DNA from 2 places in the Psychroserpens sp. NJDZ02 genome. Region 2 is predicted to be linked to the other one. Evidence: riboswitches for the same ligand, from Rfam matches in the RefSeq annotation. Region 2 holds a riboswitch; the other holds the start of a gene.
What was found. Region 2 has a riboswitch for thiamine pyrophosphate ahead of thiS (sulfur carrier protein ThiS). Riboswitches for the same ligand answer to the same signal wherever they lie in the genome.

Region 1 (6,609 bases), 1.8 Mb from region 2:
TCTGAGAAAGACAAAGGAACAACTATGCAGATTAGCTTAAAAATAACATAAATGTCAGAAAGATTAATAACAATAAAAACGATTGATTTAAACAACAATTGCCCTGAGTGCTTTAGCACTAAAGGCTTACAGTTGACTTTTAAACAACTTTTTATTGAAACTTCTTTTTATAAAAGTATTACTCAGGAAGTAAATACAGAAATGAACTGTACCATATGCAATACACCAATATACCCTGCAAGATGGACGGATGCAATTGAGCGTGTTTACGACTATCAAATGAAGGCTTTCCAACCTAAAAAACCATCAAAAAAATACAAAAGTCGTTTTTGGGTTTTAATTATTGCGGCGGTTGTTATAGTTGTTGCTGTAGCAGCTTTAATTATTATGACTTTAACTTAAATCAGTTTTTAAGTTAGCACTAATAGCTTTTGCTAACGTTTCAAACTCTTCTTTTTCCAAAGACACTTTATTAATAAACCTAGCGTCATCCATCGAATTTAAAGGAATTAAATGCACGTGTACATGTGGTACTTCTAAACCAATAACACTCATCCCTACACGTTTGCAAGGCACTGCTTTCTCTAAAGCAATGGCTACTTGTCTAGAAAATCGCATTAAACCAATGTAAGTTTCCTCGTCTAGATCAAACACTTTATTAACTTCTTTTTTTGGAATACACAGTGTATGTCCTTTTGCATTTGGATTAACATCTAAAAACGCTAAGAAATATTCTGTTTCTGCTACTTTGTAACACGGGATTTCTCCATTGACTATTTTTGTAAAAATAGAAGCCATATTTGTTTCGGTTTAAAAACTAAAGATAAAAAAAGATTCCTGCTAAACTGAAATTTATATCAGAATAAACAGGAATCTTTAAATTATTATATTATTCATTATTTCCGCTATAGCGAAAATTTAAAATAGGGCTATTATCTACTAATTTCAATAATATCAAATTTTATTGTCCCATTTGGCACTTGTATTTCAGCAACATCACCAACAGTTTTACCCAACAACCCTTGACCAATTGGACTATTTACAGATATTTTCCCAGAAGCCAAATCCGCTTCACCATCTGCAACTAACGTATAGTTCATTTCCATACCATTAGTTTGGTTTTTGATTTTCACTTTAGATAATACTAGTATTTTTGATGCATCCATCTGTGACTCGTCAATAACACGCGCACCAGCCATTTGATCTTCTAATTTAGAAATACGCATTTCTAGCATACCTTGTGCCTCTTTAGCTGCATCGTATTCCGCATTTTCACTCAAATCACCTTTATCTCTTGCTTCCGCAATAGCTCTGGATGCTTTAACACGTTCGACATCTTTAAGCTGCTTTAACTCTGCACGCAACTTTTTTAATCCTTCTGCTGTATAATAAGATACTTTACTCATATTTATTTCGTTTAAATAAAAAGACGCTAAAACAATTTAGCGCTAAACACAAAAATCTCGTCGACACGAGATTTAGTGTTACAAATATACAAAATAATTAATTCAACATTGTAATTGTTGTAAATTGCATTTCTAAAAACTATTAAACTTTATATGTTAAAGCCTTTATTCACACTTATTTTCTGTTCTATTTTAGTTTTGTCTTGTCAAAAAAATGATGATGACAACACCAATAACTTTATCCCCAATATCGCTTTTGACACTTTAAACTCGATAAACACAACATTACCGCAGTATAACGATCTACAATTTCCTAGTGGCCATTTGGTATTAAATGGGTTTGGTTATAATGGTATTGTTATATATAGTGCAGGAAACAACCAATATAGCGCATTTGAAATTACAGACCCTAATCATGCACCTTCCAACTGCTCATCACTAAACGTAGAAGGCATTTCTGCCACCTGTAATTGTGAAGACGGCAATAGTTATAACATTGTAAATGGAGTTCCGTTTGATGGCACTAATGGTCAATTTAGTTTAAAACCCTATTTTGTAGAAGTTAACGGAAACGTTATTAGAGTGTTTAATAACTAAAAAAAGCACCTCCAAAAAAGAGATGCTTTTAACGGTTGATTAAAAATTAGTGATTAAAATTTTAAGGTTACACCTGCTAAAAAGTTAGTAGTTGCTTGTGGGTAATAAAAATTTTCTGTGATTGGTGTATCCGTTGAATTTTCAGGTCTGTAATAATAACTATACGTATAACCATTAGAAACGTATTTGTTATTAAAAACATTATTAATTAAAACGTTAAATGCGATTTCTTTAATCCATGTTGGTTTAATGCTATATGACACATTTAAATTGTTTACAAAATAACCATCCATATTTTTACTCTCACTTGATGTATTATCTAAATATTGCTGTCCTACGTACTTAGATAGCAAAGCGATGTTAGCGTTTTTAATTGGCGAGTATGTCAATGTACTACCAAATATTACGTTTGGAGAAAATGATATATCTGTATCCTCAAACGTTGTCACTACTGCCTCATAAGATACTGTATCATATGTACTAGGATCGTACTGTGTGTCATAAACAATATAGTCAAACGCTTTAATTTTATTTTGACTAAAAGTTGCGTTGGCATCTATTCTAAATTGATCAGATAATTTATATCCTGTTTGTATCTCTATCCCTGCTCTGTAACTATCAGCAACATTTTGTCTAATTGGGTCACCAACATCGTCTAAATCGCCTGTTAACACTAATTGATCTTTATAATCCATGTAGTATAAATTAGCGTTTAAGTAAAAATTAGCGTTTTGCAGTTTATACCCAACCTCAAAATCATGTAATTGTTCTGACACAGGTGTGATTGGATTTTTAGTTAAATCATCACGATTTGGCTCTCTGTTACCCACAGCATAAGACCCATAAACATTACTATTGTTATTAATCCTATACGTTAATCCCATTTTTGGATTAAAAAAATTATATGTTTCCTTTACATTAATATCTAGTAAATCTGAGCTTGTTCCAACGGACTCATAATCTACCGTTCTGTATTGTAAATCCAATAACGCAAATAAATTTGAATTGATATTGTACTCTGCTTTTAAGTAAGTATTAAAATCTTCCTTATCTCCATAACTAAAATAGTAATTGCTTCTTACTGGTATTGGTGTTTCAAATGAATCCCAAATAACTTCGCCAAAATGATCACCTTTATAAGAATTATAACCACCACCCAAATATAAATTCAACTCATCCTTTTTGTAATTAAACGAATACACTATTGCAGTAAAATTATTATCTAACCAACGTCTTCTAATAACATCGCCTTCGTCTGAAGCATTAGCATTGTTTGGAAAATAGTCTCCTAATTCTTCATCATCTTTATATTGCTCAAAATAGCCTTTACCTCTTGTGAAATTTCCAGAAATATTCCCTGAAAACATCGCGTTAAATTGGTGTGAAGCATGCAATTGGTAATGTGTTTGTTGATAGCTATCAATCTCGTTATCGTAAGTATAAAAGTTATATGTTCTTCCTGAGTTTAATAAATTTTCGGCTTCTGCATCACTTGAATAATTTCTATCAATAAATGCCTGAACACCTTCTAAATCACCATTAACAACAGCTTCAGGAGTCCCGTACCAAGACTGATAAGTTTCTTCTTTACCTCCAAAAACGATAGCCTTAATAGATGTGTTTTTGTTAACAAAACCAGCTTCAGCATAATAACTATTTAAGTCTGCTCTAGCTCTATCAATATATCCGTCACTTTGTATATTAGATAGTCTGGCTTCTGCATAAAAATTATTTTTAATTCCCGAACCTATACTAATATTATGCTTTCTAGTACCAAAACTACCGACTACATTAGTTGTTGTAGCATAACCTTCTGTAGATGGATTAAGTGTTTTTAAGTTTAAACTTGCACCAAAGGCACCAGATCCATTAGTAGATGTTCCAACACCACGTTGTAATTGAATATCCTCTACAGAACTAACAAAGTCAGGCATGTTAACCCAAAACGTACCTTGACTTTCTTGATCATTATAAGGTATTCCGTTGATAGTAACATTAACACGTGTTGCATCACTACCTCTTACTCTAATCCCTGTATAACCGACACCTCCACCAGCATCACTCGTGGTAACGACTGATGGTAATTGATCTAATAATACTGGTAAATCTTGACCAAGATTGATTGACTCTAACTCTTCTTTTGTAATATTGGAAAAAGCAACAGGCGTTTTATCTTTTGCCCTAGTAGCAGACAATAGGACCTCATCTAGTGTTGTGATTTTTGTGGAATCCACTTCAATATTGTTTTGTTGCGCTTTAGCACCAACAGATAATACCAAGAATGTTAAAAAAAGAAATAAATTTTTCACTACGATTATATGTTAATCGAACAAAAAGAGGTAATTATTCTTTACTATTAAAATTAAATAAATTTTGTATTATACTTAGATTTACTTAGCACACTACAAGAACACAATAAATGTGTTTCAAATTCCTAAACAGCATTACCTGTTCTAGGTTCAATGGGTATGATCTCAGCCGATATAGGCACCCCTTTTTTGAGAACGGTACAAAGGTAGATTAGAATTTTTGATTTATGAAATATGTCTTTGATATTTTTTTAATATAATAAAACATCAAATAATTTAATATTGCAAAAAACCGATTACCCACAACTAAAATTAAGTTAATCAAAGTTTGGTTTTCTACGATTTAACTTACGCTCTGCATTAAACTTCTTATTTTTTAAGCGTTTTCTTATGACTGCTCTTGGAATCTTAGTTGGTTTTCGCTTAGCCTGAACTTTTAAAGCTCCTTCTAAAATAGAAAATGCGCGTTTAATTGCAATACTTTTATTTTTAAGTTGACTTCTGCTTTCTCCACACTGTAATATTAAAACAAAGTCCTTAGTTAACCTATTTGCCAGTTTTACTTGAATTAATTCTTTTTGATCATCACTTAATCCTAAAGACGCCATTACAGCAAAACTTAGTTCTATTTTTGTAGCGACCTTGTTTACATGTTGACCACCACTGCCAGAACTTCTAATACCTTTTAACTTAAATTCTTTTTCTAAAGCTAATTTATTTAACATTTTAAGAGACTTGGTGTGTTGATTTTAATAAATCATTGACTGTTTTAACAGGATTAAAAGTAACTAATGGCACCTCAACAAAAATAGTATTCCAATTAGACATACTACCATTCCAAAGTCCTGGTAATTCCAAAGCTTTAATTTCTTTATCTACTTTTGTTTTCATAGTAATAAAAGCCGTTTGCGGATCTACAAACTTCTGTAAATCATAAACCTCTCCTTTATAATTTTTAATACTGCATACTAAATCAACAGGATTAAAATGTGTTGCCTTTTTAAGTATATTTTTCTGAATTTTAGATTTTTTATTTATCTGTGCAGACTCTACAATCTGTAGCGATAGATTTGCGCCTTCATCTTTCACCCAAAAAGGACCACCTCCAGGTTCACCTTCGTTTTGTACCATTCCACAAATACGAATTGGTCTATCTAACTTACTTTTTAAATACTCGATTTGATATTGTTTAGAATATTTTTCAAACTCTGGAGAGATGACCACATTCATTTTAGTAATTAAAAACTCTGCTATTTCAACTATGTCAGTATCCAATAACACTTTTTTATCTAAATTTTTAGCATATTTAAAAGCTTCTTCTTTTATTTCTATTAGTAGACCAGCAAGCATTTTTTTTGACTTTGCAACTTCTATTTCATATTCATAAACAACAACGTTATCAATGTTTTTTATAAAAATTATATCGCCATCAAGCGCGTTTAAATTCTCAAGTAAAGCACCATGCCCTGATGGTCTAAAATATAATTGACCATTATCTTCTCTTACAATCTCATTCTTATATGTTACAGCAATAGTATCCGTTGACTCCTTTTGATATGAAAATGAAATATCAAATATTGTATTTGTTTTTTGCTCTACGATTTTCTGTATTCGTTTAAACTCTTCGTCAAATTCAACTTTATGTTTGTCAGAAATCGTAAAATGAAGTACAGCCTTACTTTTCGTTTCAGCATACAAGGCTGCTTCAAATAAATGCTCTTCAAAAGCACTTGCTAAATGATTCTTATACCTATGAAACGGCAGTAATCCTTTAGGAAAATCACTAAAACCTAACTGATCCTCCCCCAAAACAGCCTCTATAAAAGCAAATAACTTCTGATCGTTACTAGATTTGTTATCAATCTTACTATTCTCTTCTAGATATTGAATTACTAGTTTATAAAATGGCAACTTCTCTAAACCTATAAAAAACAGAGATAATTCTGACGCCTTATTTTTATTAATATAGGCATTTATACTTTGTTTTTTGGGGTTATAAGCATTCAAAAATTCAAATAAAAATTTAAACATTCTAGTCGCTGCTCCGGACGCGGGTACAAATTTGACAATATCCAACTCCTCTTTTTTAGAGTCATAACTGGTAATTAATTCTGATGCTCTTTCATAAGAAAATTGAAAAATTCCGTCATTAATAGTTGCTGCTCTTTCTAAATTAATAAAAGGCAACCCTGTTTTTAATAGCTCTAACTGTTGCTCTACTTTTTTAAGCGTTAATCCTTTTTGATTAATAAAATCCGTGTCTGTTTGGTTAAACTGCATCGTTATATTTTGCTAAT
Region 2 (6,609 bases):
ACAACAAATTGTATATAGTCTTCAATAATTTCTACAGGAACATCATAAAAAGAGGGCACTATGGTATCATTTTTAAAAAGTCTTAACGGTGCAGAGCCTGCATCTAAATAGTAGTTTTTGTTGGTCGCATCTACTTTAAAGTAAATGGTGTCTTTAGCTATTATACCAAACATTAAACCATCAGCATACAACCCAATAGTACCAAACATTTTTTTTGTAATTATTGGTTTCCAAGTGGCCAATTGATCTTTTATAAAGTCTAAATAATCTGTTGATGTTACCATATGTCTTTTTGTTTGCTCTTCTAAAATCTGACAAGGTTTAATTCCAAAAAAAAACCTTCGTTATTAACGAAGGTTTTTTTATTTAATCAGATAAAGTAATTAAAATTTTAATCTATTTTTTTGAAGTGAAGTAGCCAAAAACCCAACCTTCATTACCATTAAAATTAATTTTATACCAATTACTGCTATTGTCTCTTATAGTTTCAAAATTTCCTTTCTCAATAATATCACATACATCTCCTTTTTCTAATTGAAAAACGACATTGTCTTCCTCAGAATTAGGGTTGCTTCTCGCATTTAAGACATCAGTACTAATATATAATTGATCAGAGCTTATAGACGCGTCTAATTCGCTAAAATCATCTTCACCATACGCATCATTATCATCACCAATTAAAGCATTTTGAACAATATCAATAAAACTAGATTGTTGAAATGCTGGGTTGTCAGTAATTAATTTAAGCTTTTTCTGCTTTTTAGATTGACTGTCTTCATTTATAGCTCTGTTGTATAAAATGGCTAACTTAATATCCAACTCGTCATAAACAAAGTTATCGCTGTTTTGAATCCAACCTTCATTTTCTTTTTGAAAACCAGTCACTTTTTGCCAGTCACCTTTAGATTCATTTAAAACAACAACAATATCTCCTCGTCCAAACTTGTTACCTACAAATTCCATAACATCAGGTCTTTTATAAATCGCTAAAGTATTTTTTAATACTGCTAATTTGCCATTCTCAGATAATAGATAATCGTATACCCAACCTTGTTGACCATCAGACAACTCAACTTTTAAATAGTCTTTATTATCACTAGCAGTTTCTTTTTCTCCTAAAAATTTCACGGTTTCTCCAAAATAGATTGTTGTTAAATATTTGGCGCCTTTTCTTCCTGCTATATCACGTAAGCCAACTTTAGGCCATAAACAGATTAATGATTTATCACTCTCGGAAAAGTTAGAGGTTTTAACGTCTAAATCATCACCAGAGTCTGAATCATTACCGCGCTCTGAATCAGTGCTAGTCTCCATGTCGTTATTAGAAGAAGACGATGTGTCTTTATCTTTACAACCGACTATAACGGATAGTAATAAAATAATTAAGTAGTACTTTTTTAATGAGTTTTTTTTCATTTTACTTGGTTTAGTATTGATTTTTTAACAGCGATAAATATAATCCAATTTGAATAGAATACGAATTAAATTATGTCACTATTTTTTCTCTTGCCTTTTCTCTTGTTCTTTTTTAATAGGAAAAGACATTTAATGAGTAGTGCTTTTTTATAAAATAGACTATTTGTTATTCACTCACTATTGTTATACGACTACCGTGTATCCATCCGCTAGTACCATCCATAAGACGTACTAAAGACCAATCACCATCATTACGTTGAATAGTAAATTTTTCATCGTCAAATACTTTTTTTACTATAGCATAATCAGTCCCTTTACCTTCTCTCATATTAGTATAGCCATCAGGATCGTTAATAATTCCATAATTGATGCCATTGTCTCTTACCAAAGCTTTTTCTACAATATCAATAAAGCTTGAGTTTTGAAACGCAGGGTTACCAGTAATCAATTTAAGTTTTTTTTGTTTTTTAGAGTTGCTATCTTCATTAATAGCTCTATTGTATAAAATGGCTAATTTAATATCTAAATCATCGTAGACAAAAGCATCACTTTTTTTAATCCAACCTTCATTCTTCTTTTCAAAACCCGTTATTTTTTCCCACTCTCCTTTACTCTGATCTAACAGCACAACAATATCACCTCTATCAAACTTATTACCTACAAATTCCATTACATCTGGTCTTTTGTATATTGCTAAAGGTTTTTTAAGTACTGCTAACTTACCATTTTCTGAAAACAAAAGGTCATAAACCCAACCTTCCGAACCATCAGATAGCTCTACTTTTAAATACTCTTTATTATCACTAGCGGTTTCTTTTTCTCCTAAAAATTTTACGGTTTCTCCAAAATAGATGGTCGTCAGATATTTTGCACCTTTTCTTCCAGGGATATCTCTAAGACCTACTTTTGACCACAAGCAAATTAATGATTGGTCATTGTCGGAAAAATTAGACGTTTTAACGTCTAGAGCTCCATCTTCTTCAATTTTACTACTACTGTTGTCTACAGTATTATCTGGTGCGGAAGTTTCTTTATCTTTACAACCGACGATAACGGCCAGTAATAGCATAATTAGGTAGTATTTTTTTAGGGTACTTCTGTTCATGTTGATTGGTTTAGTATTGATTTTTAAACTGGCATAAAAGTAATCCAAATTGAATACAATACGAGTAAAATCATTCGCCATTTTGTTTTACTGATTATAAATCTGCCTGTTTTACCAAAAAATTAAAAATACTGTAACTAAAAAAAAATAACAATTGCCACACTATCCGTTTCTACTTTTTTATATTTTAACTAATTTGATCGTATAATTCTTAATTATGTGCGCAATTAGAGCAATTAATTGTGGAATAAATAATATTGGAAGGATTACAAAAGTTAATAATATAACACCAATTTTTAGGTGTATTAACAGAAGGTTTTTATAAAAAACACTTCAAATTCTTTAATTTACATACCTCACAATCAATACAACTCTCTTGCTTTTAGTTTTTAAGGATAAAAATTAATTTGTAATCACCTGAAGTATTTACAACTATTTTTTCTGCACTATCTCTATTTAACTCAAAATATAGGATACAGGCTTCAAGAAAGCTATTAAAAACACCTTCTTGATTTTTATCTTTACTGATAATATTAATGCTTTTATTTTCATTAAAATACATTTCTAAAATTCTAAATCTGTTATGAATTGTTTTGTCATCATTACTTTTTATTATAATTTTAGTGATATCACTTTTATTAAATTGATATAGCTTTTTTTTACGTCCTTGTATTGTAATCAATTCTCCTAAAGAAACATTTAACGTCTTAAAAAATAACGCATTAATTACAATAAACAATACCATCATTAAGGGTGTTGCTATTATTACTAATATAAATAGGTGTGAAAATAAAGGTGTATTTGCCGTATCATCAGGTAAAAAGTAATTTGCTAATAATAAGCCTGGAACAACTATTATAGACACTAATAGGACAGCAAAAATACTCCACATTTTATAATACTTTTCGACTAAAAAAGCTCTAAATTTAAATTGTTTTACTTTCATAAATTTATAAGATTATACGGTGCCCTTTGGCATATTTATATTTTACAATTATAAACTTGGCATCATTAACTAATGTTGTTGTATTTAAAATACAATTTTAATAAAATAAATAATACCATTCGAGATTTTATAAAATACACCTCACATAATTCAATTAAATTATTACATTTGTATAGTAAACTTTAGGAGTAGCTATTAAATTAGTTTGAGAAAAATCCTTAGAACCTGATTTGGTTAATACCAACGGAGGGAAAAGTTATCAGTTTGTTGTATTCTCAACACTGCTCCTTTTTTCCATTCTCAACACTTTTATCGTTTATAACATTGCAAATAAAGCATGATGCTTTTTTTTAATGATTTTAAACAAATGATAAACATAAAAGTAAATAATACCACACACCAATTTGCCACAAATAGCTCCTTAGAAGCCGTACTTAATGGGCTTTCTATTCCTGCTAATGGCATTGCTGTGGCTATCAATCAGACTATTATCGCCAAAAACGATTGGGATACTACACGCTTAATCGATGGTGATCACCTATTAATTATAACCGCTACTCAGGGGGGATAATGCTATCAACCTACCTTATATAAAAGCCAATTCAACCAAAAGACATGAAAAATAAAGACACTGCGCCAAAGCAAAACGGAATTACAAGACATCCGTTTCCTAATTCTACAAAAATTTATGTAGCAGGAAAAATTCATCCTCAAATCAAAGTCGCTATGCGCGAAATTGCATTAAGTGACACTACAGATTCGATGACCAAAAAGAAAACGCCAAACGAGCCGGTAACCGTATACGATACCTCTGGTCCCTATACAGATCCTAATAAAGAGATAAATGTACATGCAGGAATAGAAAGAATACGTGAACAATGGATTTTAGACAGGAATAATGTCGAACGCTTAGACCAATTTTCTTCAGACTATTGCAATACGCGTTTAAATGATAAAAGTTTAGATCACATGCGTTTTTCGTTATTAAAAAAGCCATTACGTGCTAAAAAAGGAGAAAATGTAACACAATTACACTACGCTAAAAAAGGTATCATTACTCCAGAAATGGAATACATCGCTATTCGTGAAAATCAGCGTATTGACGAAATGACCGAAATTAGAAAGCAACATAAAGGGGAGCATTTTGGAGCATCTATTCCAGATAAAATTACTGCCGAATTTGTACGTTCTGAAGTTGCAAGGGGTCGTGCCGTAATTCCGTCTAACATTAATCACCCAGAAGCCGAACCTATGATTTTAGGTAGAAACTTCTTAGTTAAAATTAATGCTAACATTGGTAATTCTGCTGTAACATCTTCTATAGAAGAAGAAGTAGAAAAAGCAGTTTGGGCCTGTCGTTGGGGTGCTGATAATATTATGGATTTATCTACAGGAGAAAATATCCATGAAACACGCGAGTGGATTGTACGTAACTCTCCCGTGCCAATTGGTACAGTCCCTATTTATCAAGCTTTAGAAAAAGTAAATGGTGTTGCCGAGGACTTAACATGGGAGATTTTTCGTGATACCTTAATCGAACAAGCAGAACAAGGTGTGGATTATTTTACCATTCACGCTGGTGTCTTATTACGTTATATACCAATGACCGCAAAACGTGTTACAGGTATTGTTTCTAGAGGTGGTTCTATCATGGCAAAATGGTGTCTCGCACATCATAAAGAAAGTTTTTTATATACTCATTTTGAAGACATTTGTGAAATCTTAAAACAATATGACGTTGCGTTTTCATTAGGTGATGGATTACGTCCAGGCTCTGTTGCCGATGCTAATGATGAGGCACAGTTTGCTGAACTAGAAACTCTTGGTGAGTTAACGCAAATTGCAAGAAAACACGAAGTACAATGCTTTATTGAAGGGCCTGGTCACGTACCAATGCATATGATTAAAGAAAATATGGAGAAGCAAATTGATGTTTGTGACGAGGCGCCTTTTTACACCTTAGGTCCTTTAACCACTGATATTGCACCAGGTTACGATCATATTACATCCGGTATTGGAGCCGCTATGATTGGCTGGTTTGGTTGCGCCATGTTGTGTTATGTGACTCCCAAAGAACACTTAGGCTTACCTAATAAAGAAGATGTTCGTGTGGGGGTTGTGACTTATAAATTGGCCGCACATGCAGCGGATTTAGCAAAAGGTCATCCTGGTGCACAGCACAGAGATAATGCCTTAAGTATGGCGCGCTTTGAGTTCCGTTGGTACGACCAATTTAACTTAGGACTTGATCCAGAACGTGCCTTAGAGTATCATGACGAAACGCTCCCTGCCGATGGTGCAAAGGTGGCTCACTTCTGTTCGATGTGCGGACCAAAATTCTGTTCTATGAAAATTTCTCAAGAAGTTCGCGATTTTGCTGCCGAAAATGACATTGTGGATAACGAAGTCATCGCCAAAGGGTTTGAAGAAAAATCAAAAGAATTTAAAGATAAAGGCTCAAAAGTCTATTTATAAACTAATTTGGAAGTTCCCACGCTTATAAAAAAAGCGTGGGCGGGCTTTCCGTTGTATCTTTTGCAAAAAAAAAAAGCAAAAGGATGCCACTGCAATCCCTAACTCAAAAACCAGTATACCATGATAATTCTTATTGCTCCAGAAAAAGATAGTCCCAACGAAATTGAAATATTAAATCAATTATTTGAAGCAGGACTACTGTTTTTTCACTTTAGAAAACCGGATAAAAATTACGACGAGCATGTCGCCTATTTAAATCAAATAGATAGCAAATACCACAATAGAATCGTAGTGCATTATCATCATGAATTGATAAATACGTTTAACTTAAAAGGCGTTCATTTTCAAGAACAAAAACGAATAGATCATATTGATAATCCAGGACAGTATTTTAAAAGTTTAAACATGTTTGGAAAAACAATCAGTTCTTCTTTTCATGATCCTAAAATAGTAGAAGATTGTACATTCGAATTTGATTATCATTTATTAAGTCCTGTATTTTCCTCGATTTCTAAAGCAAATTATGAAGGGCGTGGTTTTGACGTCAAAGCTATTGATAAGACAATTATCGGTATGGGTGGTATTAGTGAAGATACCATCGCTAAAGCTTTAACATTAGCATATAAAGGCATTGGTGTATTGGGTGGTGTTTGGAATACTGAAAATC

Region 1: another riboswitch for thiamine pyrophosphate. It lies ahead of E9099_RS05375 (TonB-dependent receptor); the one in region 2 lies ahead of thiS (sulfur carrier protein ThiS).

The regions. Positions count from the first base shown of each region.
Region 1 covers NZ_CP039451.1:1,198,407-1,205,015, forward strand. The annotation lists gene E9099_RS05350 (sensor histidine kinase) at 1-51, shown strand, start outside; gene E9099_RS05355 (hypothetical protein) at 52-402, shown strand; gene E9099_RS05360 (HIT family protein) at 394-798, opposite strand; gene greA (transcription elongation factor GreA) at 933-1,406, opposite strand; gene E9099_RS05370 (hypothetical protein) at 1,560-2,003, shown strand; gene E9099_RS05375 (TonB-dependent receptor) at 2,057-4,312, opposite strand; TPP riboswitch at 4,418-4,508, opposite strand; gene arfB (alternative ribosome rescue aminoacyl-tRNA hydrolase ArfB) at 4,630-5,037, opposite strand; gene E9099_RS05385 (DUF4301 family protein) at 5,039-6,592, opposite strand; gene E9099_RS05390 (AAA family ATPase) at 6,582-6,609, opposite strand, start outside.
Region 2 covers NZ_CP039451.1:3,767,671-3,774,279, reverse strand. The annotation lists gene E9099_RS16635 (TfoX/Sxy family protein) at 1-284, opposite strand, end outside; gene E9099_RS16630 (SH3 domain-containing protein) at 397-1,416, opposite strand; gene E9099_RS16625 (SH3 domain-containing protein) at 1,583-2,521, opposite strand; gene E9099_RS16620 (hypothetical protein) at 2,904-3,467, opposite strand; TPP riboswitch at 3,642-3,736, shown strand; gene thiS (sulfur carrier protein ThiS) at 3,835-4,038, shown strand; gene thiC (phosphomethylpyrimidine synthase ThiC) at 4,083-5,942, shown strand; gene E9099_RS16605 (thiamine phosphate synthase) at 6,063-6,609, shown strand, end outside.